DNA from 2 places in the Gilliamella apicola genome. Region 1 is predicted to be linked to the other one. Evidence: riboswitches for the same ligand, from Rfam matches in the RefSeq annotation. Region 1 holds a riboswitch; the other holds the start of a gene.
The links. Region 1 has a riboswitch for thiamine pyrophosphate ahead of thiB (thiamine ABC transporter substrate binding subunit). Riboswitches for the same ligand answer to the same signal wherever they lie in the genome.

Region 1 (11,258 bases):
ACAACGCAATAATACCAAAATCACCCATTGACAATAATGCCGAAAAGACTAAGCTCAACGTAAGAAGTTTTTTTAATGATTTATATTCAATTAGATAAAAATGCCTTATACCTGCAATGTTTAAAGATTGACATAATTGCCAATACCGTGATGTAACATCAAACATTGGTACTTCAAGATTTTTTAAAATAAATGGTAAGGCCATTAGACCATTACAAAGCATCATTAACCCACAAACAAACACTGCATTATCAGCATATTGAAATAACAAAATAAACAATCCTGATGCAAGTACCATGCTTGGAATAGTTAATATTAATGAACCCACTAACATTAAACGATTGCTCCATTGTTGCTGATTGCTAATCAATAGACGGCTATTAGTCCAAAGTATTAATAAAGCAAGTAATATAGCCACCATAGCTGAACCAAAGGCAATTATTAATGAATAGATAACAGCTTGCTGAAAAGCCCAATTTAACTGCGACCAATGAAAATAACCAATACCTTCAATCAATAACGTAACCATTGGCAACAAAATATACATTGCGCCCAAAATCACAATAACAGCACTAACCAAACTAATAGTCACCGTATTTGGTAAACGATATTGGTAGCGAATATACTGCGCACTAAGATTGTGGTAATGATTTATTTTTCGTAGTACCCAAACAAAACTCATACAGCAAATAAGCTGTATGATTGCTAACATGACGGCTTGCATCAAATCAAAATCGCGAATCGATTGGTAAATAGCTACTTCAATAGTGGTATATTTTGGTCCTCCACCCAATGCTAAAACAATGGCAAAACTGGTAAAGCAAAGCATAAAGATCAGTCCTGACATAGGTAAAAGTTGCCGACGCAATAATGGCCATTCTACTAGTTTAAAATAAGTAAAATGAGAAAAATTGAGCTGTGCTGCCAGTTGCTTTTGCTCAACAGGAACACTATTTAACGTTTGATAAAAAAGACCACTCGCATAAGGAAAATTCAAAAACACATGAGCCAATAAAATTCCAACTAGTCCATAAATTGAAGTTGAAAAAGATAAACCTAAATAGGCAAAACAAGTAGCGAATAAACCCTGTTGACCATAAACAAATAATAACCCGGTTACAACAACCAATGTTGGAAGTATAAACGTTACAGGCATAATCCGTATCAGAAAGCTTTTTCCAAAAAAATTGATCATAGATAATGCTTTAGCCATAGCAACGGCCAAAAATATCGACAAAAACGTCGATAATATCGCTTGCAAGAAAGTGATCCAAATAATGTGCAATAAATAATTATCAACATAGAGCGTTAAATTATCGGACTTTATGGCTGTATAGCAAAGCGCAAACAATGCAGTTCCTAAAACTGCTATTATCAAACTAGCAGCGCTGATACCCGGCAGTAACGTTTTAAAATTCAACATTGCTTTTTATAAAAAAATTAACAATCTCTTTAATTACTGACTAATGGCTGATTGCCATTCACGTATCCAAGCTTTTTGATTATAAACCACTTTATCTGCATCAAATTCAAGCGCTTTACTGACTTTATTAATCTGATCAAACGCAGCAGGTAATGGCGTATTTATAATAGGATACATAACATTTTTTTCAGCAAATTGGCGTTGTACCTCTGGTGTTAATAGATATTGTAAAAAGCGACGTGCTAATTGTGGTTGTTGACTATATTTGGTGATACCTGCTATTTCAACTTGACGATAATGCCCCTCATCAAAAATAGCGGCATTATAACGATAATCTTGATCATTAATTATATGTGCAACTGGCGAAGTGCTGTAACTAAGCACAAAATCAGCTTCACCTTTTAAAAACATACCGTATGCTTCACTCCAACCTTTAGTAACCGTTACGGTATTTTTAGCAATTTTTTGCCATGCAGAAATCGCATCCTTACCATAAATATTTTTTACCCAAAATAGTAATCCTAATCCTGGAGTACTGGTTCTAGGATCTTGATAAATAATTTTCCAATTGGCTTTATTGTCAACTAATTCATGCAATGAGTGAGGAGGATTATCTATTTTTTCTTTATTATAGATAAAAGCAAAATAACCGAAATCATACGGCATAAATTCATCATCCCACCAATCGGTATTAAGATTGTTAGGTTTGGTTATTTGATGAGGTGCCATGATATTAGCCTGTTTAGCTTGACCTAAAAGATTATTGTCTAAACCTAAAATAACATCAGCATTGGTTTTGTTACCCTCAAGGCGAAGACGATTTAAAATCGACACACCATCACCTAACGTTACAATATCAAGTTGGCAATCACATTGCGCTTCAAAGCCCTGTTTAATTGCTTCACCTGGCCCCCATTCTGAAATAAAAGAGCTGTAAGTATAAATCGTCAGAGTAGGTTTTTCATGAATATTAGCATTAGCTGAAGTTGCTACACAGAATACAAAGAATAAAAAAGACAGTAAAAATTTATTACAAAACATTTTGCCTCCAAAAAAGCGAATAAAAGACAAAAGGTTTGAGCAGACACGATAACTCAAATCCCTCCGCTGGCATGACCCAGTTCAGGTTCGACGAGTTGCATTAGTAAACCTAACACTCTCAGCCCATAAGGCACCCCGTTGAGAACGACATTAGTTTAGTAGTTAGATGGAAAATTGTAAATAAAGAAAGTGGTGAGTTTTTTCTAAGCATCATTTTCAAATAAAAAATCATCAAAAAATTTATTATCTTTAGTTAAATTTAAATTATATCAAAAGATTATTATAAAACTTTAAAAAATCGCTATGTTTAAATATATAAATAGTGATTTTTGTAAAAAATATTCAGGAGTCTATATCATTTCATTTATATTTAATTGAATTTATAATAGAATTAATATAAGTAACAAGACGTTATTATTTACTTTTATCTTCAAAATTATCATTCAGTTCGGTATCAATCACCGTAATATAATCTAGTATAGGTGGCGCTTCGCGGTAAAAGGTGACCCATTTAACGCCATCCGGGTCTTTTTGCCGATATTCTTCGGTTGTCGTGTCAAAATAAAAATCTGGATCGGATGTGGATTTATTATTTATAAAAACTTCAAAAAATTCCTTTTCCATGTCGACCGTTTCCGGGGCGGGATAGCCCAGTTAAGTTGGCTATTATGGCTTAATATTATATTTTTGTTTAATTGCAGCTAACTCCTCGAGTGATGTAGCATTAAAAGCTTCTACCATCCATTCTGGCCAGCCTTCACCGTCTATTATATCTGTTTTGAATTTTGCCTCTTCATCTGTTTTATATTTGCCGCTATCTATATCTATTGATTTATAAAACACCATAAAACTATTGACCCAATTCCAGATAAGTATTCTGCCTGAAGCGGCGTTCTGAGGATCTAACATAACATGATCAATAACCTGATTTGTACCTGATTGACATACCATTAATAACGTTGCAGGTGCCATACCTCGTAATAAATTATGGTTAACTACACCATGCATATCATTCCAATCATACTCTTGTATACGACGTTTTTTGGGTTGTAAAAATACTTTAGGGTTGTGTAATACTTTGAAGTTAAAAAAATAATTTTCATTAACATACACTTTACCTGTCTTACGATTGAATATAATAGGATTACCCATGCTCGAAAATACATACTTGTAAAGTTCAGGAATCACTAAATATAAAGCAATACAATCAATAATCAAAATAACTATACAAACTATTGTTTCTTTACTTAAACCAGAATCAAACATCATAATAACCATAACAAAAAATATAAAACTTGACAGAATAGTTGTTAAAATATTATGAAAGTTACATGAGGATTGGACATCATCCTCAAGACGAATAAAGGCACAGTAGTTATCATTGGCATAAATTAATTGATGAACATGCTCTGACATTCTATAAGGTTTTTTATCTAGGTCACTTAACCAACCTAAGAGCTGAGGGCGGTATTTTGATGGCATTATTACTTTCCTTGTTTGTTATTCATCATGATTTTTTACTGTCTCGGTTAATCACCAATGGTGATTTTTTTACAATATGTCTTATCAATGTAGATATTGATTTGATAACTTCTTAACAGATCGCATAATAACTATCCATGTTATCCTTTTGTTATAAATAATAATTACTAAAAATACTATATTACTGTTCTCAATAATTCTTTAGTTTTATTTTTTGGCGATTAGAATAATTTATTATTAACAAAAAATGCTCTTAATTAGTTATTAACAAACCGCAAACTAAAAAACAGTTATTAAACACTCTGTTTTAAGCAACTTAAATTTTTATAAATTTAAATTAGATAGATAATTAACCAATATCATTAATTTAACACAATCAAAAACTTTATTGCCTTAACATTAGCAAAGAATTAATTAAATTTGAATTTTAAAGATTTATTTTATGTATTTTATATAAAGAATTACATCAAGTAATAATACCTAATATAGGATTTTTTATAAAATTCACATTTATTGTTTAAATAAATCCAATTTATTAATCAAACTTTTGCTTTGCTTTTCGAATTACTTACAATTGCTGGCAATTTTTTAACTAAATAACCGCCTAAATGCTCTGTAAATTATATGTATATTGAATGTTAACCATTTAGCTATCGATTTCAATATTTTGAAATTTATTTAACGAATTCTTATCAGATCAAATTTGACAAAATATCTCTAAAAATTCTATCATTTAAACACTTTCTCCTTATATGCGTCATCCCTTGCATACATCCTCTGGTGTTTTATCATCGGGGGAATTTTTTTTTCTTACCCTCTTAATTTTTTGAAGTTTCTATTTTGATTTTATTTACTAGCAACTTGTTACTTTACAATAATTTTTATCTGTTTGTATGATTTTTCTTAACTACACTTTAAATATTAATAATTAAAATAAAATGCACTCTTGGTGATATCATTACAAAACTAATTATAAAATTAAAATCAATGTTCTAAAATATCATTTAGTTAGATTTATTATTATGATGATGAATCAATAATTATTTGCATTTTTAAGTGTGACAAAGTCAACAATAACTCATTCAAGTTGATAATTTGCTTTACAAAGCTAAATTTAATTTGTATTGATATTTTTTTTACAAAATTTCTATCTAATGTTAATTCAATATTACATAATATTTACACTTATCAATGATGATTAGCTAACAAGGTTCTTTTGCACATTTAGCAAAAGTTTTTTACATAACCATTTTTTATAAACCATATATTCTGTTTTGATAACCATTATTACATTACCCATATAGCAATTAAAGCAAGAACCTTTTATTTGATTCCTTAATAGAATTTATAAAAAAACAATAAACGATTTTGCTTTTAAATTCATATTCATCTGATAGTTGGAAAATTAAAACAAAAAAGCTTAGAAAATAGATATTTCATGATATCTATCGCATTACTTTAAAACTATTCTTTTTTTCTCAATACGATTAAGCAATTTACTCTATTTAATAAATGATTACAGTTTGTCATTAAATAATACAAATTCATTTAACAACCATTTTTAAGCTATAAAATAATTTATTCAATTTATATCCATGTATTGAATTTTTTTAAAACTCTTTTTTTAAATTGAATAATCTTAAAAATAATTGCGTTGGTATGTTATGCAGATAGTGTTTTTCCAAAAACAGATAAAAACACTATTTATAAATTATGCTATTAGATGGTTTTCAGAAGATAAAAAAGATTAAAGCAAAAAAAGATAAGCAACAATGAATTGTTTAGATCTCAATAGGTGTAATGTATAAACAGAGACTTTCAAAAACGTAGCGCTGTTATTGTTTATTTATAACTTTTCCAGCTTCTATATATTTTACAATTAATATTGATTGTAATTTAATATGAAAGTACCGTAATAATATTGTTGTTAAATGTTTTAGTTCGCCCCACGCCATTAAACTACATGAAATAAAACCACATGGAATAAAACTATATTTTATCAGAAGGTAATCGTCGAAAGTCTTTTTGTTACATTTTATTGATTTTGACCCCAGCAGGAATCGAACCTGCAACTAGCCCTTAGGAGGGGCTCGTTATATCCATTTAACTATGAGGTCATATCGGCGAGCATTTTAATAAATTTAAACAAACATTGCTATTTAAATCATGAAAAATTTTCTATTTTGATCAAACATGATACAATCATTGTATTCAACACTTTATCATTTTTATTCGGTAACATTATGAAAAAAAGAATAATAGGTATGATGTTTTCGGTTTTAACACTGACAAGTTGTGCAACCTATCAGCCTGAAACAAATAGCTATAGTGACCCATTATCTGGGTTCAATAAAACTATGTTTAATGTAAATTATTATGCGCTTGATCCATACATTTTGCGACCTGCAGCAGTGGTCTGGAAAGATTATGTGCCCTCCCCAATACGTAAAGGGGTTGTTAATTTTTCATCCAACCTTTCTGAACCAGCCTCAATGGTCAATAGTGTTCTACAAGGTGAAGGTCATGAAGCGGGTAAACATTTAGCTCGATTCTTTTTAAATACCGTTTTTGGTGTTGCTGGTTTATTTGATGTAGCAGGTATGGCCGATCCACAATTACAAAAAGGTTCTAAACGCAGTTTTGGTGATGTATTAGGTCATTATAATGTACCTTATGGTCCTTATGTTGTCTTACCTTTCTATGGTTCTGCAACACTTCGTCAAGAAGGTGGTGATATTGTTGATACCTTGTATCCGCCACTTGTTTGGTTAGATTGGGAATGGGCATTAGTACGTGGCGTATTTGATGGAATTGAAGCTCGCGCTGTGGCAATTGAGTATGAAGATTTACTTAAAAATAGTGATGACCCTTATAACTTTATGCGAAATGCTTACTTCCAACGTAATGATTTTAACGCATCTGGTGGTAAAGTTGACGAGCAAAAACAACAGCAACGTCAAGAAAGCATCAATAGCATAATTAATGATATAGATTCTCAATAAGTATAATTAGTTATATTTTTTATAATATCGCCTTGATTTTGAAGTGACCCCATAAAGTTGGACACTTTTATTAAGCGACTTGTAAGGCCTGATTTCGATATTCAACCGGAGTCAGGCCTTTTAATTTGGCTTTAATCCGTTTAGTATTGTAGTATTCTATATATTCTTCTATTTTTTTAAATTCCATTGTGTTCTTTTACGGCAAGTTTCATTTCGGGAAGATAACGCCAAAACCGACTTGGCATATGTTGACGTTGCAATTTTGGGTTTATACGTTCTTTTATGGTTATTGCATTGCAATACCTTAGCCACATGGTTTGAAACAGTGCCTCGTCTTCAGTTAGATAATTTTGATTAACTTGACTATTAATGATTAAATCATCTTTATCAATTAATGATACTTGCTCTATGTTATTTAAATCATAGACATAACCATATTGGCGTTTTTCATCATATATTGCCCATTTTTGATCAGCAAATCGTTCTTTAAAAAAAGTTAATACCAAAGGAAGCACATTATAAATAGGCCCAATTATAGAAAAGTAGATTTTTTCACTTTCATCATTTTCATCATCATCTGATACTTGCTCATACGGTTTTTTTAGTGGATTTTTTATGGCATTAAAACGAATAAACTCTAATATACGATGACGTTCATTACTCACTTTTTTAGCAATTTCGCGCACGGTTAATACATCGGGATCGGCAAAATCAGTTTCAATAGATTTCGTGGCTTTAAATACTTTGCAAATATAACGAAAGATGATTAAGTCACTATCAGGTAATTCAGATAACCATACATACATTAATTGTCGTAACGCAGTTTTACTCAATTTTTTAAGTAATGCAACTCGCACCCGTTCATACTTAAATTCACGAAATTCCACATAATGCCTATCTGTCACAAGTAGTGGCTCTATCTGTCCTGTAGCTAATAAACATTCTGGCATTTTTTTGAGTTTAAAAGCATCAAATACCGCACATAGTATTCCTTCAAAACTTTTTTCGTAATAAAACGCTAACATGCTTTACCACACCATTACGAGTTGTTGTGGTTGATAAATTGCTTTATCTTCTAACAATGGTGTATCTTGCAAAGATAGCTTGATATATTCTGCAGATGAGTCAAGTATTTTAAATTTTTTCATATCATGACAAATAATAAAAAATTGCGCGCGCTTTAATACCACACCAATCCGTTTAAGTGCTTCAAATGTTAACCGACGATGACGCCTTGCCATAACAATTAATTTGGCAGATTTAACACCAATACCCGGTACCCGTAATATTTTTTGATAACTATCACGATTAATATCAACTGGAAAAAACTGCGGGTTGCGGATCGCCCAAGAAAGTTTAGGATCAACCGTTAAATCAAGATCTGGATATCTATCATTAACAATTTCATCAACATTAAAGTCATAAAATCGCAATAACCAATCAGCTTGATACAGCCTATTTTCACGCACACGCGGTACATCTTGCACAACTGGCAAACGTTTATCATAACCATTAACTGGAACAAATCCTGAATAATAGACTCGTTTCATACTCGGTCGCTTATAGAGTTTGGCTGTTAATTGTAATATCTGTTTGTCCGATTCATCGGTTGCACCAATAATCATTTGTGTACTCTGCCCTGCTGGTACAAATTTTGGCGTAGATTTAAATTTTTTACGATCTTCAATATTATCAAGTAGATTTTGATGAATTTGGCGCATAGGTTGATAGATACTTTTATGATCTTTATCTGGCGCAAGTAATTTAAGATTTTCCTCAGTTGGAATTTCTAAGTTAACACTCATTCTATCAACCAATAATCCAGCTTGATTAATCAATTCATCACTAGCACCAGGGATCGCTTTCATATGAATATAGCCATTAAAATGATGCTCAGTACGTAAAATTTTTACTACGCGGATCATGCGTTCCATAGTGTGATCAGGGCTGCGCACAATGCCCGAACTTATAAATAATCCTTCGATATAGTTACGGCGATAAAATTCAATGGTCAGATCAGCCAGTTCGCGCGGAGTAAAACCAGCTCTAGGAATATCATTACTTTGTCGGTTAATGCAATAAGCACAATCAAACATGCAGTAATTAGTTAACATAATTTTAAGTAACGACACGCATCGCCCATCGGCAGTAAATGTGTGGCAAATACCACTTTTGCTTGCATTACCGATGCCTTTATTTTTATTGCGACGAGTAGATCCACTTGATGAACACGAGACATCATACTTTGCCGATTCGGCTAATATCTCAAGCTTAGCAATTATTTTTTCATTCATTTGGCACCACCTATACTGTATTTATATACAGTATACATTAACTGTATTAAACTCTGCAAGTATGTTGCTATTTAATCGCATTAACCTAGGAAACTTAAGTTATTAATCTATCAATAATTTGATGATTCTTAATCAGATTAAAGTTGAAGTAACCCAATTAATATATTAATAATCAATAAATTAATTTAAAAAAAAGATAAAAAAACTACTCAGGTATTGTTGAGCTTACAAGTGTACGCTATAATCACACTAGTTTTTTGTTAGAAGTAGATAATTTAGGAGCAAAATATTTTATGAAACGCGTTGTTATAACGGGGTTAGGAATTCTTTCAAGTATTGGAAATAATACCAAAGAAGTTTTAGAATCTTTAAGAATCGGCCGTAGTGGTATTACCTTTTCACAAGAAATGAAAGATAGCGGAATGCGTAGCCATGTTTGCGGAAATGTTAAATTAGATACGACAGGTCTTATTGATCGTAAAATAGTTCGCTTTATGAATGATGCTTCTATTTATGGTTATCTTGCTTTACAACAAGCTATTGAAGACGCTAAATTAACTCCAGAACAAGTCTCTAATCCACGTACTGGTTTAATTGCAGGTTACGGTGGTTCAACTAAAACTCAATATAACGTCGTTGCAGGTATGAAAGAAAAAGGATTACGTGGTGTTGGTCCTTATGCTGTAACAAAATCAATGTCATCGGCAATTTCAGCTTGTTTAGCTACACCATTTAAAATTAAAGGTGTGAGCTATTCTATGACCTCAGCTTGTGCAACGTCTGTGCATTGTATTGGTCACGCAGCTGAACTTATTCAACTAGGTAAACAGGATATTGTTTTTGCTGGTGGTGGTGAAGAGCTTTGTTGGGAGATGTCTTGCGAATTTGACGCAATGGGTGCGCTGTCAACTAAATATAACGACTGTCCAGAAAAAGCATCACGAGCTTATGATGCTAACCGTGATGGGTTTGTTATTGCTGGCGGAGCGGGTATGGTTGTTGTTGAAGAGTTAGAGCATGCATTAGCCCGTGGCGCTCATATTTACGGTGAGTTAGTCGGTTATGGTGCTACATCAGATGGTTATGATATGGTTGCTCCATCAGGCGAAGGAGCAATGCGTTGTATGCAACTTGCTATTCAAGATTTAGATGTGCCCGTTGATTATATCAATACTCATGGGACATCGACACCAGTTGGTGATGTAAAAGAGTTATGGGCAATCAAACAAGTGTTTGGTGACAATATTCCAGCAATCTCATCCACTAAGTCAATGACAGGTCACTCATTAAGTGCAACAGGCGCGCAAGAACTTATCTATTCATTATTAATGCTTGAGCATGGCTTTATTACACCAAGTATTAATATAGATGAATTAGACGAAGCAGCAGTTGGCATGAATATTATTACTGAACCTACCGAACGTGAATTGACAACAGTTATGTCAAATAGCTTTGGCTTTGGTGGCACCAATGCTTCAATTGTAATGAAAAAATATAAAGCTTAATTGCTGAAATTTTTATCAATCAATAAAAACCGTTCTTAATAGAACGGTTTTTGCACAAAACGGTGACAAAATAATCATACAAATTAATGAATAAATTAATCTTGTAAGCATAGAAAAAATGGACTAGCAAATTGCCAATTAATCCATCACTTTTCGCGAATAAAATCTATTGGATAAATAACTACCTGTATTTAAAATAGCACATAACCAATAAAGAAAGCGCAAATAATCGTCCTTTTACCGTTTTTCCTATGCCCTAATCATGACCAATAAATAGTAGTGATACATTCATCACCATTCTATGAAAAAAAGAGAACAACTATTCTGACAACAAAAATAAAAAATTGTGTAGCGACCTTTCCATCGTTTTTAATCATCACTTAATGTAGCTGTTTTTTTCGAGATACTCGTATAATTTTCTTAGGTGTAATTAAAATATTATCCTCAACAAACTGATGCTAATCGTTCTAGGCTTTTCGATGTTCTAAAACAATATGCTTTGCCATGTAAT
Region 2 (11,258 bases), 440 kb from region 1:
AATTGAAATTCAGATAATATTAAATATTTATACCGAGCAAGTGTGAGGTTATGTTTAAAAAACGTATTAACCATTTTTTCGGCACACTTGTTTCAGTATTTATTAAAAAATTTAATCTACCACCATCGATAAAAGTGGTGCGTTGGACCAATTCCATTACCAATCTTTAAATCATCTGCATGAGTAATTGCGCCTTGCAAGTAATCTTTCGCTTGATGTATGGCATCTTCTAAACAATGTTTAGGCAACAGTGCCGCAATTGCTGCCGATAATGTGCAGCCCGTACCATGAGTATTTTTAGTTTGGATTCGTGGTGATACTATTCTAATCGTTTGCATTGGAGTTATTAAATAATCAGGGCTTTCTTGACTTGGTAAATGGCCACCTTTCATTAATACTGCTTTACAACCTAACTTCAATAACTCATGACCTTGTAGTTGCATTTGATCTTCATCCTTTGCTTCCTCACAATCTAGTAAAGTTGCTGCTTCTGGAATATTAGGTGTTATTACCGTTGCTAAAGGTAATAATAGTTCACGAATTGCGCTAACTGCCTCAGGTTTTAACAGCGAATGTCCTCCCTTAGCAATCATTACCGTGTCTAGCACAATGTTGGCAATAGGATTATTGTTTAGCAGATGATAAACAGTAGTTACAATCTCTTTATTCATTAGCATTCCTATTTTTACGCTATCAATTTTTATATCGTGATACAGCGTATTAAATTGTTCAGCCACAAATGTAGGATCGATTGCCAATACGCTATCAACTCCTTGGGTACTTTGTGCGGTAAGAGCTGTGATTACTGACATTCCATATGCTCCGAGAGCTGAAAAGGCTTTTAAATCTGCTTGGATACCTGCACCACCACTTGGATCAGAACCGGCAATGGTTAAAGCAACAGTTGTCATAGTATTACCTCTTATTTATTTTTAGCTTGTTGTACTTTTTCAAGTAACGATAGCGTGGCTTGTTGAATATTTTTTTGACCACAAATTGCCGAAACAACAGCAATTCCCTCAATACCGCTTTGCAATATTGCGGTAGCATTATTGATATTAATACCACCTATTGCTACAGCAGGGCACTGTTTTAGCCTAACTAATTGGGTTAATTGTGGCATACCCATTGCCGGTGCAGCATCTTGTTTTGTTGTGGTAGGATAAATTGGACCAATTCCAATATAATCGACAAGTTGCCATGAGACTTCATCAAGTTGTTGGCGATTAGCAACCGAAAATCCTAACCATTTGTTATTGCCAATTAATTTGCGAGTAACATCGACAGGTAAATCGCTTTGCCCAATATGGACACCATCAGCATCAATTGCTAGTGCAATATCAACATGATCGTTAATAAATAAAGGAACGTGCGTATCGCTTAACGCTTCTTTTAATGCTAATGCAGCGTAATACCAATTTTTACCAGAAAATTCATGTTCTGATCTTAATTGGACTGCGGTTACTCCGTTAGCAACTGCGATTTTAGTGGTTTCTACCATGCCATTAATACCACCACATAAAATTGGATCTAAAACTAAATAGAGACTTAAGTCGAGTCGTTTATTCATCTGATTTCCTTATATATGTGATGGGTTAAATAGTGAAAGCTGATCTATCAGTGATACAGCGTAAGTGCCTAATCCTTGTTGTTTGTTGCCAAGTTCTCCAGCTTTTTTCATCATAAAACAGGCTGATGCTGTAGCAAGTAAGGTATTGGTTGAACCAGCAATAAAAGCTGCAACCATGGCTGATAGCGAGCAGCCAGTACCAGTAATTTTAGTTAATGCTATATCCCCGCCTGTGATGCTGTAAGTTTGTTTACCGTCAGTAATATAATCAACATCTCCAGTAATGCTAACGATGGTTTGATGTTTTTGTGCAAGCTGTTTAGCCGCATTTAAGGCTGATTCAGTAGAATCTTGACCATCAGGACCTTTGGATGATGAGTTATCACCATTTAAGGCTAATATTTCTGAAGCATTACCACGAATAACGGTAGGTTTAAAACTAATTAATTGATGCACAATCTCGGTACGATAAGCAAGTGCTGGTCCTACTGCGACCGGATCGAGTACCCATTGTATGTGATTTTTTTGGGCACTGGCAGCTGCTAATAACATGCTTTCTGCGCTATTGCTATCAAGGGTGCCAACATTGATTAGTAAACTATTGGCAATTTTTACAAATGAGGCAACTTCTTGCTTAGCAATGACCATTGCTGGTGATGCGCCAATTGCTAATAATACATTCGCTGTAAAATTTTGAACCACATCATTAGTAATACAGTGTACTAATGGATGATGTTGTTTTACATGATCGATAAAAGGTCTTACTTGGGATATTTGCAGGGCTTGAGTGGCAGACATATTCTTTCCTTACAACAATTTATAAAGTTAACTAAGGGAAGAGTGTGCCAATTGAGGATTTTCAAGGCTTAGACTTCCCTACGCTGGTATAATCCAGATCAGGTTCAACGGGTAAAATCTCAGTTTTTTGTAAGCAACAAAAAACACCCCGAGTCAAAAGAGCTTTTATTATGGACTGACTAATGATTTAACACAAGTTATTGTAATAATTTTTCTATATCAGTTATGTCACGTCGGTCAGGTAAGAAGATGATGAGATGATCATTACTTTCGATGGTTAAATCTGTATTAACGATAATCACATCTTCGCCACGGACTACCGCACCAATGGTAGCACCAGAAGGTAATTTTAAGCCGTTGATATTTTTACCCACCAATTTGGAATTTTCTTTATTCCCATGAGCAACCACTTCGACAATTTCAGATTCGCCCTGTCTTAAAGAGACAACTTTAACAACTCCTGTTTGTCTTACATGGCTTAATAGCTCTGAAATAGTGGCATGTTGTGGTGAAATAGCAATATCAATAACGCTATCATTAATCAGTTCAAGGTAGGCTTGCTTTTGAATTAAAACAATAACTTTTTTAGCGCCCATTCTTTTAGCTAACATTGATGACATTATATTAGATTCATCGTCACTTGTTACAGCAATAAACAGATCCGTAAGTTCAACTTGTTCTTGTGATAGCAGTTCTTGATCTGACGATTCACCATGTAAAACAGTGGTATTAACTAGTTGTTCAGCAATTAACTCGGCACGTTCAGCATTACGTTCAATTAATTTAACTTGATAGTCATTCTCTAAACGTTTAGCTAAAGCAATCGCGATGCCACCGCCACCACTAATTATAATTCGTTTATAAGGTTTTTCTAACCGCTGTAATTCACTTGTAACTGCTTTGATATTGCTAGGCGGGGTAATGAAATAAACCATATCACCCGCTTCAATGAGGGTGGAGCCTAATGGACGAATAAAGCGATTTTTTCGATATATTGCAACAACTCTCGCTTCAACATGTGGTAGGTGTTCTTTCAGTTCAGACAACTCACTTCCGACTAAGGCACCACCATAGTAGGCTGTCACAGCAACTAAACATACACGATTATCGTAAAAAGAGGCAAACTGTAATGAGCCTGGATATTGTACTAACTGACTTACGTGATTGGTGATCAGATTTTCTGGGGCAATAATATGATCGATATTAATGCAATCTTTATTGAAAAATGGATATTTCTCGTCGTTATATTCTGGTGCACGAATGCGTGCGACTTTTTGCGGAATATTGAACATAACGTGACCTATTTGACAGGCCATCATATTAACTTCGTCCGAATTTGTGACGGCAACCAACATATCAGCCGATTCAGCACCTGCACTTTCTAATACTTGCGGGTAAGATGATTTGCCACAAATGACTTGTAAATCAAAACGTTCTTGTAAAGATTGCAATTTGTCGTGATCTTCATCGACCACAGTAACATCGTTTTGTTTTTCGGTAACAAGGTATTCAGCTAAAGCACTGCCTGTTTGTCCGGCACCAAGAATAATAATCTTCATAACTAACCCATATATTTAGATGGCTTTAATCGTTACTCACAAAATTCGTTGATTAAAGCCAATCTATACTATTTTTTGTGATAGTTAGTGATTTTAAGTTATAACTATCAGTTTGTGGTTTAGCAGTTAATGGTTTATTGTTTATAAAAAACAGTTTATTAAAATTGTTTATACAAAACCAATTGCATCATAAACCTTTTTCAAGGTTGGTTCGGCTTTTGAACGTGCTTTTTCAGCACCTTCTTGCATGATTGAATGTAAGTAATTTTCATCATCACGATATTGGTGATATTTAGCTTGTAACTCTGTTAGCATATCAATCACTTGCGTTGCCACTTCGGTTTTAAGATGTCCGTACATCTTGCCTTCAAACTCTTTTTCAAGTTCAGCAATCGGTTTACCTGTAATACCTGTTAATATATCGAGTAGGTTTGATACGCCAGTTTTATTTTTTAAATCATAACGTACAACTGGTGGTTCGTCAGAATCGGTCATAGCCCGTTTGATTTTCTTTTCCACATCTTTAGGATTTTCGAGTAAACCAATCACATTATTGCGGTTTTCATCTGATTTAGACATTTTTTTTGTTGGATCTTGTAATGACATCACTCGTGCACCAACTTTAGCGATAAACGGTTCAGGCACAGTGAAAATATCGCCATAAAGTGCATTAAAACGCATAGCAATATCGCGCGATAATTCAAGATGTTGTTTTTGATCATCTCCAACTGGTACCAAATTGGCTTGATATAATAAAATATCGGCAGCCATTAGAACAGGATAATCAAATAGACCTGCATTGATGTTTTCAGCATGGCGAGCTGATTTGTCCTTAAACTGTGTCATTCGACTAAGTTCACCAAAATAGGTGTAACAGTTTAATGCCCAACCCAGTTCAGCATGAGCGGGCACATGGGATTGTACAAAAATAGTGCTTTGCTTTGGATCGATACCGCAAGCTAAATATAAAGCTAATGTATCAAGAGTCGCTTTGCGCAATTTTTGTGGATCTTGACGTACAGTAATTGCGTGCTGATTGACGATACAATAAACGCAATCATATTCGTTTTGCAACGCTACCCAGTTTTTTAAAGCCCCTAAATAGTTGCCAAGTGTTAGTTCGCCTGATGGCTGAGCGCCACTAAATACAATCGGTTTACTCATAATTTATTCCTAATTTGGTTATTTTTTATCTTTGCTCATTATTTTTTAGCTTCAGCTTTGGGCTGAGGTAATAAGGTTAATATATCTTTAAAATCATCAAATAAAAAATCGGGATTGCTTGTTGCAATCGAGATGCCATAATTATATCCATAGGTTAGTGCAACCGTCGGGCATTTGGCATTTTGCGCGGCAGTAATATCGTTTTTAGAATCTCCTACAAACAATAATTGATCGCTAAATAAACCAAAGGTTGCCATAACTTGGTATAACGGCGCTGGATGAGGTTTTAATTTAATAACATCACCACCACCAAGCACTAAAGAAAAATACTCTTTTATGCCAAGCGATGATAATAGGGCTGGCAAGAATTGGGCTGGCTTATTGGTCACGAGTGCTAGTGGATATTGATTCTCATGCAATGTTTTTAAGGTTTCTTTTACATGTGGAAACAGCTTGGTTTCTGCGTCCATGACTTTATCATAATGTTTATTAAATAGAGCTTTAGCTTGAGCAAGTTGTTCTGCAGATGGAATCACATTAATCGCTTTGAAAACACGCTCTAACATTACATCAATACCATTGCCAACAAAGTTTTTTATTTGTTCATTTGTTATTGTGTCGAGATTTAAATCTGCAAGCATGTTTTGTGCAGCAAGTGCAAGTCCTGGCACACTATCAACCAGTGTACCATCTAAATCAAAGGCGATTGCTTGAATATCTTGTAATTTATGCATGTGTTACTCCTGCTAACTGTTGGCGCATAGCGTCAATTACCGCTTTGTAATCTGGTTCACCAAAAATAGCCGAGCCTGCTACAAACATATCGGCCCCAGCTTTGGCAATTTCGGCAATGTTATCAACTTTTACTCCTCCATCGACTTCTAAACGAATATCTCGTCCTGAATCAATAATGCGTTTTTTGGTTTGTTGTAATTTTTTAAAGGTGGATGGAATAAAAGATTGTCCGCCAAAACCAGGATTAACGCTCATTAATAAAATAATGTCAATTTTATCAATTATATAATTTAAACAATCTAAAGAGGTGGCTGGATTAAGTACAATACCAGCACTACAACCATGATCTTTAATTAACTGTATCGAGCGATCCAAATGGATGGTTGCTTCTGGATGAATAGAAATATTAGTGGCCCCCGCTTTAGCGAAAGAAGTAATTAATTCTTCGACCGGTGAAGCCATTAAATGTACATCAATGGGTGCTGTGATCCCATAGTCACGTAACGCTTTACAAAACATTGAACCCATGGTTAGATTAGGTACAAAATGATTATCCATTACATCAAAATGGATAACATCGGCACCTGCATCAAGTACTTTTTGAGTATCTTCACCAAGACGAGCAAAATCAGCGGATAATATGGATGGAGCAATAATAAATTCTTTCATAAACTACCTCTAAATAATCATCTTTACATATAAGCCTACTCATGACTTTTTATATAAAGCTAGAATTTCATCAATCTTTTTTCTACTTCCACCCGCACAACTGATTGAGCGACGCATTTCAGCTCGATAAAGATGACTTGCCTTATTATATAGCGTCATGGTGTAATCAGTATAATGGTTAGACACCAGTACGGGTATATTTTTTTTGTATGCCACTTTTTCCGCTAATTTAGACAAATTTTCGTGCTCTTCAAAGCCAAAAATATTGGAATAATAAGAGGTAAATCCTCCTGATTTATTAGGTGGAATATAAGGTGGATCACAATATATCACCGAATTTTGTTCAGCCTTTTTCATGACTTCGTGATAAGGAGCACAAATAAACTCTGCCTTTTGCGCTTTTTCAGCAAAAAAGTAGAGCTCTTTTTCGGGAAAATAGACTGTTTTATATCGACCAAAGGGTACATTGAATTTTCCATTGCTATTATAACGACATAAACCGTTATAACCATGTCGATTAAAATAGACAAAGAGTAACGATCTTAAATACTGATCGTTGCTACCATTAAATACGTCTCTAAGTTGGTAAAATGCCTCAGGCTGATTATTTTGCTCATTAAATAATAGTCTAAGATCATTAATAAATTGATCAGGGTTTGTTTTTAGTAGTTTAAATAGTGCAATTAAATCATGATTGATATCAGCTAAAATATAACTTTTGTAATCGGTATTTAAAAAAACAGAACCTGCGCCAACAAAAGGTTCAATTAATTGCTCCCCTTCTGGTAGATATTGCTTAATGGTGTCTACAAGCGCATATTTTCCTCCGGCCCATTTTAAAAAGGCTCGTTGCTTCTTCAACGGTTGCTCCTATTTTTTCGTTGCTAGTAGGATAAATGGACGATATCCTTTATTAATTTACTATTTTTTCTTTATTAACTGCTGCTCCCGATTTAACCCATGGTTTGTCTTTTTGGAGAGCAGGTGGTAGTGATTTGATTGCTTTATGAGCCTCATCAAGTGATGAATAATTACCTTTAACTAAAATAAACCATTTACCATTGCTGTATTGAGTTTCATAAATCTGGTAATCCGTTATTTTATTTTGTGTAACAAATTTTTTTAAGCCCTCAGCCGACCTAGATGCAGTAATTTGAATCACATAATGATCATCTTCTATCCTAAATTTTTTTATTAAGCTATTGTTGTCATCGTTTAGATTAGCTACCTTTTTAGTTGGTTTTTTTTCACCTTCATGATTGGCATTTGACGCCATATTTAGGTTATCAGTTGAGTTTATACTACTACTGCTATTTTCAGATGGTTTTGGCTCATCAGGTTTAGATGGAGTTGATATTTCTGAATTCGCTAAAGAACTATCAGGCGCCTCTCCATTATCTGTAACATTGAGCTGTCCATCATGAGCAGCATTAGTCGTATCCGTATCATCTGTTGAAGCAACACCGTTAACCACAGGAGGTGTTAATGGTGTTGGTTCACTTTTTTGTGATGGTCGAAAGACAATCAAGCTAAGTAATAAAAAAATAATTAGGATTATCAAACAGCAAATAATAAGTTTTTTCTTAGGATAATTTTGAAGAAAATCTGGTAATTTTAGTGGGAGTGATGAATCCTTGTTAGGTTGTTCTGATATATAACGATCGTCTTTATCTACACGCATATTTACTCCTTAACCTATCAAAAGATTTATAGCCTCACAAAGTACCATTATTTCTAAAATAAGCGACTTAAATTTGCTCTATTTTCTCAATAATATAATTTGCAACACCTTTAGCACTTTGCTCATCAGTTTTGATTGTAATATCCGCAATTTCTTCGTAAAGAGGTTCGCGTTCTCCAGCAAGTTCTTCATAAAGTTCTCTTGGAGTATTACCGCCTTGTAAAAGTGGTCGACGTTTATCTTTTTGTGTTCTAGCCATTTGCTTTTCAATGGTAGTTTCAAGATAAACAACAATGCCACGGGCCGATAGTCGATTACGCGTCTCTTTCGATAATACTGAACCACCACCAGTAGCAAGTACTACACCTTGTTTTTCAGTCAATTCATTAATAACTTTTTCTTCTCTGGCTCGGAATCCGTCTTCACCCTCTAAATCAAAAATCCATGCAATATCAGCGCCTGTACGTTTTTCAATCTCTTGGTCTGAATCAAAAAATTCCATGCCTAGCTGTTGTGCAATCTGTCGGCCTATTGTGCTTTTTCCTGCCCCCATTGGGCCAATTAGAAAGATATTTCGCTTTTCTGCCATTGTAGTTTCATCATCTATTAATTTTGGTTAAAATATACAACACAACATTAACTTTCAATGATTTATTTAATCATTCACATTGTTAACGGTGTAACTTTTCTTGGATCTCCGTCTAACGACAAAAATTTAGGTCGGTAATTATCTCAATAGATAGTACCTTTTTGCAATAAGTATTTATAATAGTTTTTAGCTTATTCCTGCTTGGTGTAAATCATGAATATTTAATGCGCCTACTAATTCACCAGCACTATTAACAACAGGTGCTGCGGTAATATTATGATCATTAAATGATTTTAAAGCTTCGACAGCTTTCCAACTCTCAGGTATTTGAAAGCCAGGACTGGTCATAACCGAGCTAATACTGTCTTGCAATGTACCATTTTTAAGTAATAATCGGCGTAAGTCTCCATCGGTAAAAACACCCGCTATTTTATTATTATCTTGACAGATTGCAACTAAACCGACTCCAGTACGGCTTAATTCAAGCATAGCATCGAATACGGTTGCAGTATGTGGTATTTTGGGAACTAAGTCACCTTGTCGCATGACATCTTTAACATGGTTGAGTAATTTAGCTCCTAAGCTACCCGCAGGATGAGAGCGAGCAAAATCTTCTTCTTTAAATCCACGTGCACGCATAACAGCAATAGCAAGCGCATCACCCATGAGTAACGTATTGGTTGAGCTTGACGTCGGTGCAAGCCCCATTGGGCAAGCTTCTTGTTCGATTGATATATCAAGTACTGCTCGCGCTGATTTAGCCAACGGAGAATCCAATCCACCTGTAATTGCTATCACAGGTACATTCATTGCTGAAAGTATAGGTAAAATAAAATTGAATTCCTTTGCTCGTCCAGAATATGAGATAAGAATGGCAACATCATTTTTAGTTATCATGCCCAAATCTCCATGTAATGCTTCAGATGGATGCATAAAAAAAGCTGGACTACCAGTACTTGCTAATGATGCTGCAATTTTTTTCCCAATATGGCCAGATTTTCCAATACCTGATACAACGACTTTCCCTTTATTCGATAAAATAAGCTGACAAGCTTCAACAAAATCTTTACCTAGCCTATCGGGTAACTTTTTGGCTTCTTGAAGTTCTAATTTAAGAAGTTCTCGACCATATTGTAACAATTTGTTCATATGTACTAACCTAATGTAATTAAATATAATTAAATCATGATGCTATAATTGACAAAAAAGGATAGCTAATTCTAGTCAATCATATTGTTAACAGTGTATCAATTAACAATACAAGATTCAAAAAAAGAAAATTTTTATGTAAAAAAGTTTCAGAAGAAGATAACGTTTCAGTAAAAATTATTGATGAATTTACCTTAAAATCCTAAAGCAACTTTTATCCCCAATGTTATTAAAATGATTCCTAATAATTTATCGATAATAATTTGTATTTTAAAGTATCTTCGTTGTACTGCTTGTGTTTGAAATATATAGACAACAAAAGGCCACCAAAAAACAGCTTCAATCCAAATAATAAGTGCTACGAGTAGTTTATCCATTATTGATGAATCAGCATTCAATACCTGAGTGAAAATTGCTAAGAAATATAATGTTGCTTTAGGATTAAGCAGGTTGCAAAACAGACCTTGCATAAAGGCTGTTTTAGCAGAAATACATTTGTTGTTTGATTGCTGTGAAAGATAAGTTGTACCAGTGTTTTTTGCTAGTAATGCTTTTATTCCGAGCCATAACAAGTAAGCTGAACCTGCATAACGTAACCCGTTATAAAGTATTGGTGTTGTTGCAATGAGTATGGCAATACCTGCAACACAGTAACTCATATGAATTAATATTGCCATTATTACGCCCAGACAAGACAACAACGCGATTTTTCGGCTATAACTTAAACTGTTTTTTAAAATCAGAAAGAAATCTGGCCCAGGAGAAATCATCCCTAAAAAACTGATAGTAATGACTAAAATTAATGTATCAGTCGTCATTTTGTACCTATTTAAATACTTGCGCAGAGTTATTTATTGTTGCAATTTTTGATTTATTTTGTTCAATAAACTGTTTTTTATTCAAATTTGGCTCAGTTAGGTAATCTGTTAAAAATTTAGCATTACTTTCAACTTGTGCACCATTTAAAATTAAACGCGGTAGATCAATTTGGTAGATAACTTGATCGGGCGTTTTATGTAAATTTTCACTCTTAGCATTGGTTAGTAAATAAAGTTTACGCTCTTTTTCTGATAGGCGATTAATTGTTGCTGTACCAGCTCCCATCATTAAATGGTCGGGGAAAATATAAAAGACAGTATTATCTAATAATTTATTATCTTTTAAATGTCGGATAAATTGTCCAACATTATAATCGAGTGAAGCTGCAACAAATGACATATTATCATTTTTAGGTGATATAACTGACTTCATGCGATCATCATTAAAGCCATTAGGCGCATGAGTTGAAACTGTTGAGATAAATAACGCAAATGGTTTACCTGATTGATTCATATCGATAATTTG

Region 2: it holds a riboswitch for thiamine pyrophosphate, as region 1 does, so the genes downstream of both, thiM (hydroxyethylthiazole kinase) here and thiB (thiamine ABC transporter substrate binding subunit) in region 1, are expected to answer to the same signal.

The regions. Positions count from the first base shown of each region.
Region 1 is NZ_CP007445.1:1,922,601-1,933,858, forward strand. It holds gene thiP (thiamine/thiamine pyrophosphate ABC transporter permease) at 1-1,423, opposite strand, end outside; gene thiB (thiamine ABC transporter substrate binding subunit) at 1,457-2,464, opposite strand; TPP riboswitch at 2,505-2,612, opposite strand; gene GAPWK_RS08675 (hypothetical protein) at 2,879-3,088, opposite strand; gene GAPWK_RS08680 (DUF6708 domain-containing protein) at 3,131-3,946, opposite strand; tRNA gene GAPWK_RS08690 (tRNA-Arg) at 5,992-6,063, opposite strand; gene GAPWK_RS08695 (MlaA family lipoprotein) at 6,190-6,948, shown strand; partial or broken gene GAPWK_RS14610 (IS3 family transposase) at 7,019-7,126, opposite strand; gene GAPWK_RS08700 (TIGR03915 family putative DNA repair protein) at 7,125-7,973, opposite strand; gene GAPWK_RS08705 (putative DNA modification/repair radical SAM protein) at 7,977-9,242, opposite strand; gene fabB (beta-ketoacyl-ACP synthase I) at 9,536-10,747, shown strand.
Region 2 is NZ_CP007445.1:2,359,596-2,370,853, reverse strand. It holds gene thiD (bifunctional hydroxymethylpyrimidine kinase/phosphomethylpyrimidine kinase) at 117-911, opposite strand; gene thiE (thiamine phosphate synthase) at 923-1,570, opposite strand; gene thiM (hydroxyethylthiazole kinase) at 1,580-2,368, opposite strand; TPP riboswitch at 2,427-2,529, opposite strand; gene trkA (Trk system potassium transporter TrkA) at 2,566-3,927, opposite strand; gene trpS (tryptophan--tRNA ligase) at 4,096-5,091, opposite strand; gene GAPWK_RS10610 (phosphoglycolate phosphatase) at 5,130-5,825, opposite strand; gene rpe (ribulose-phosphate 3-epimerase) at 5,818-6,495, opposite strand; gene GAPWK_RS10600 (Dam family site-specific DNA-(adenine-N6)-methyltransferase) at 6,535-7,356, opposite strand; gene GAPWK_RS10595 (SPOR domain-containing protein) at 7,409-8,176, opposite strand; gene aroK (shikimate kinase AroK) at 8,244-8,765, opposite strand; gene gutQ (arabinose-5-phosphate isomerase GutQ) at 8,952-9,914, opposite strand; gene GAPWK_RS10580 (LysE family transporter) at 10,109-10,732, opposite strand; gene GAPWK_RS10575 (LTA synthase family protein) at 10,740-11,258, opposite strand, start outside.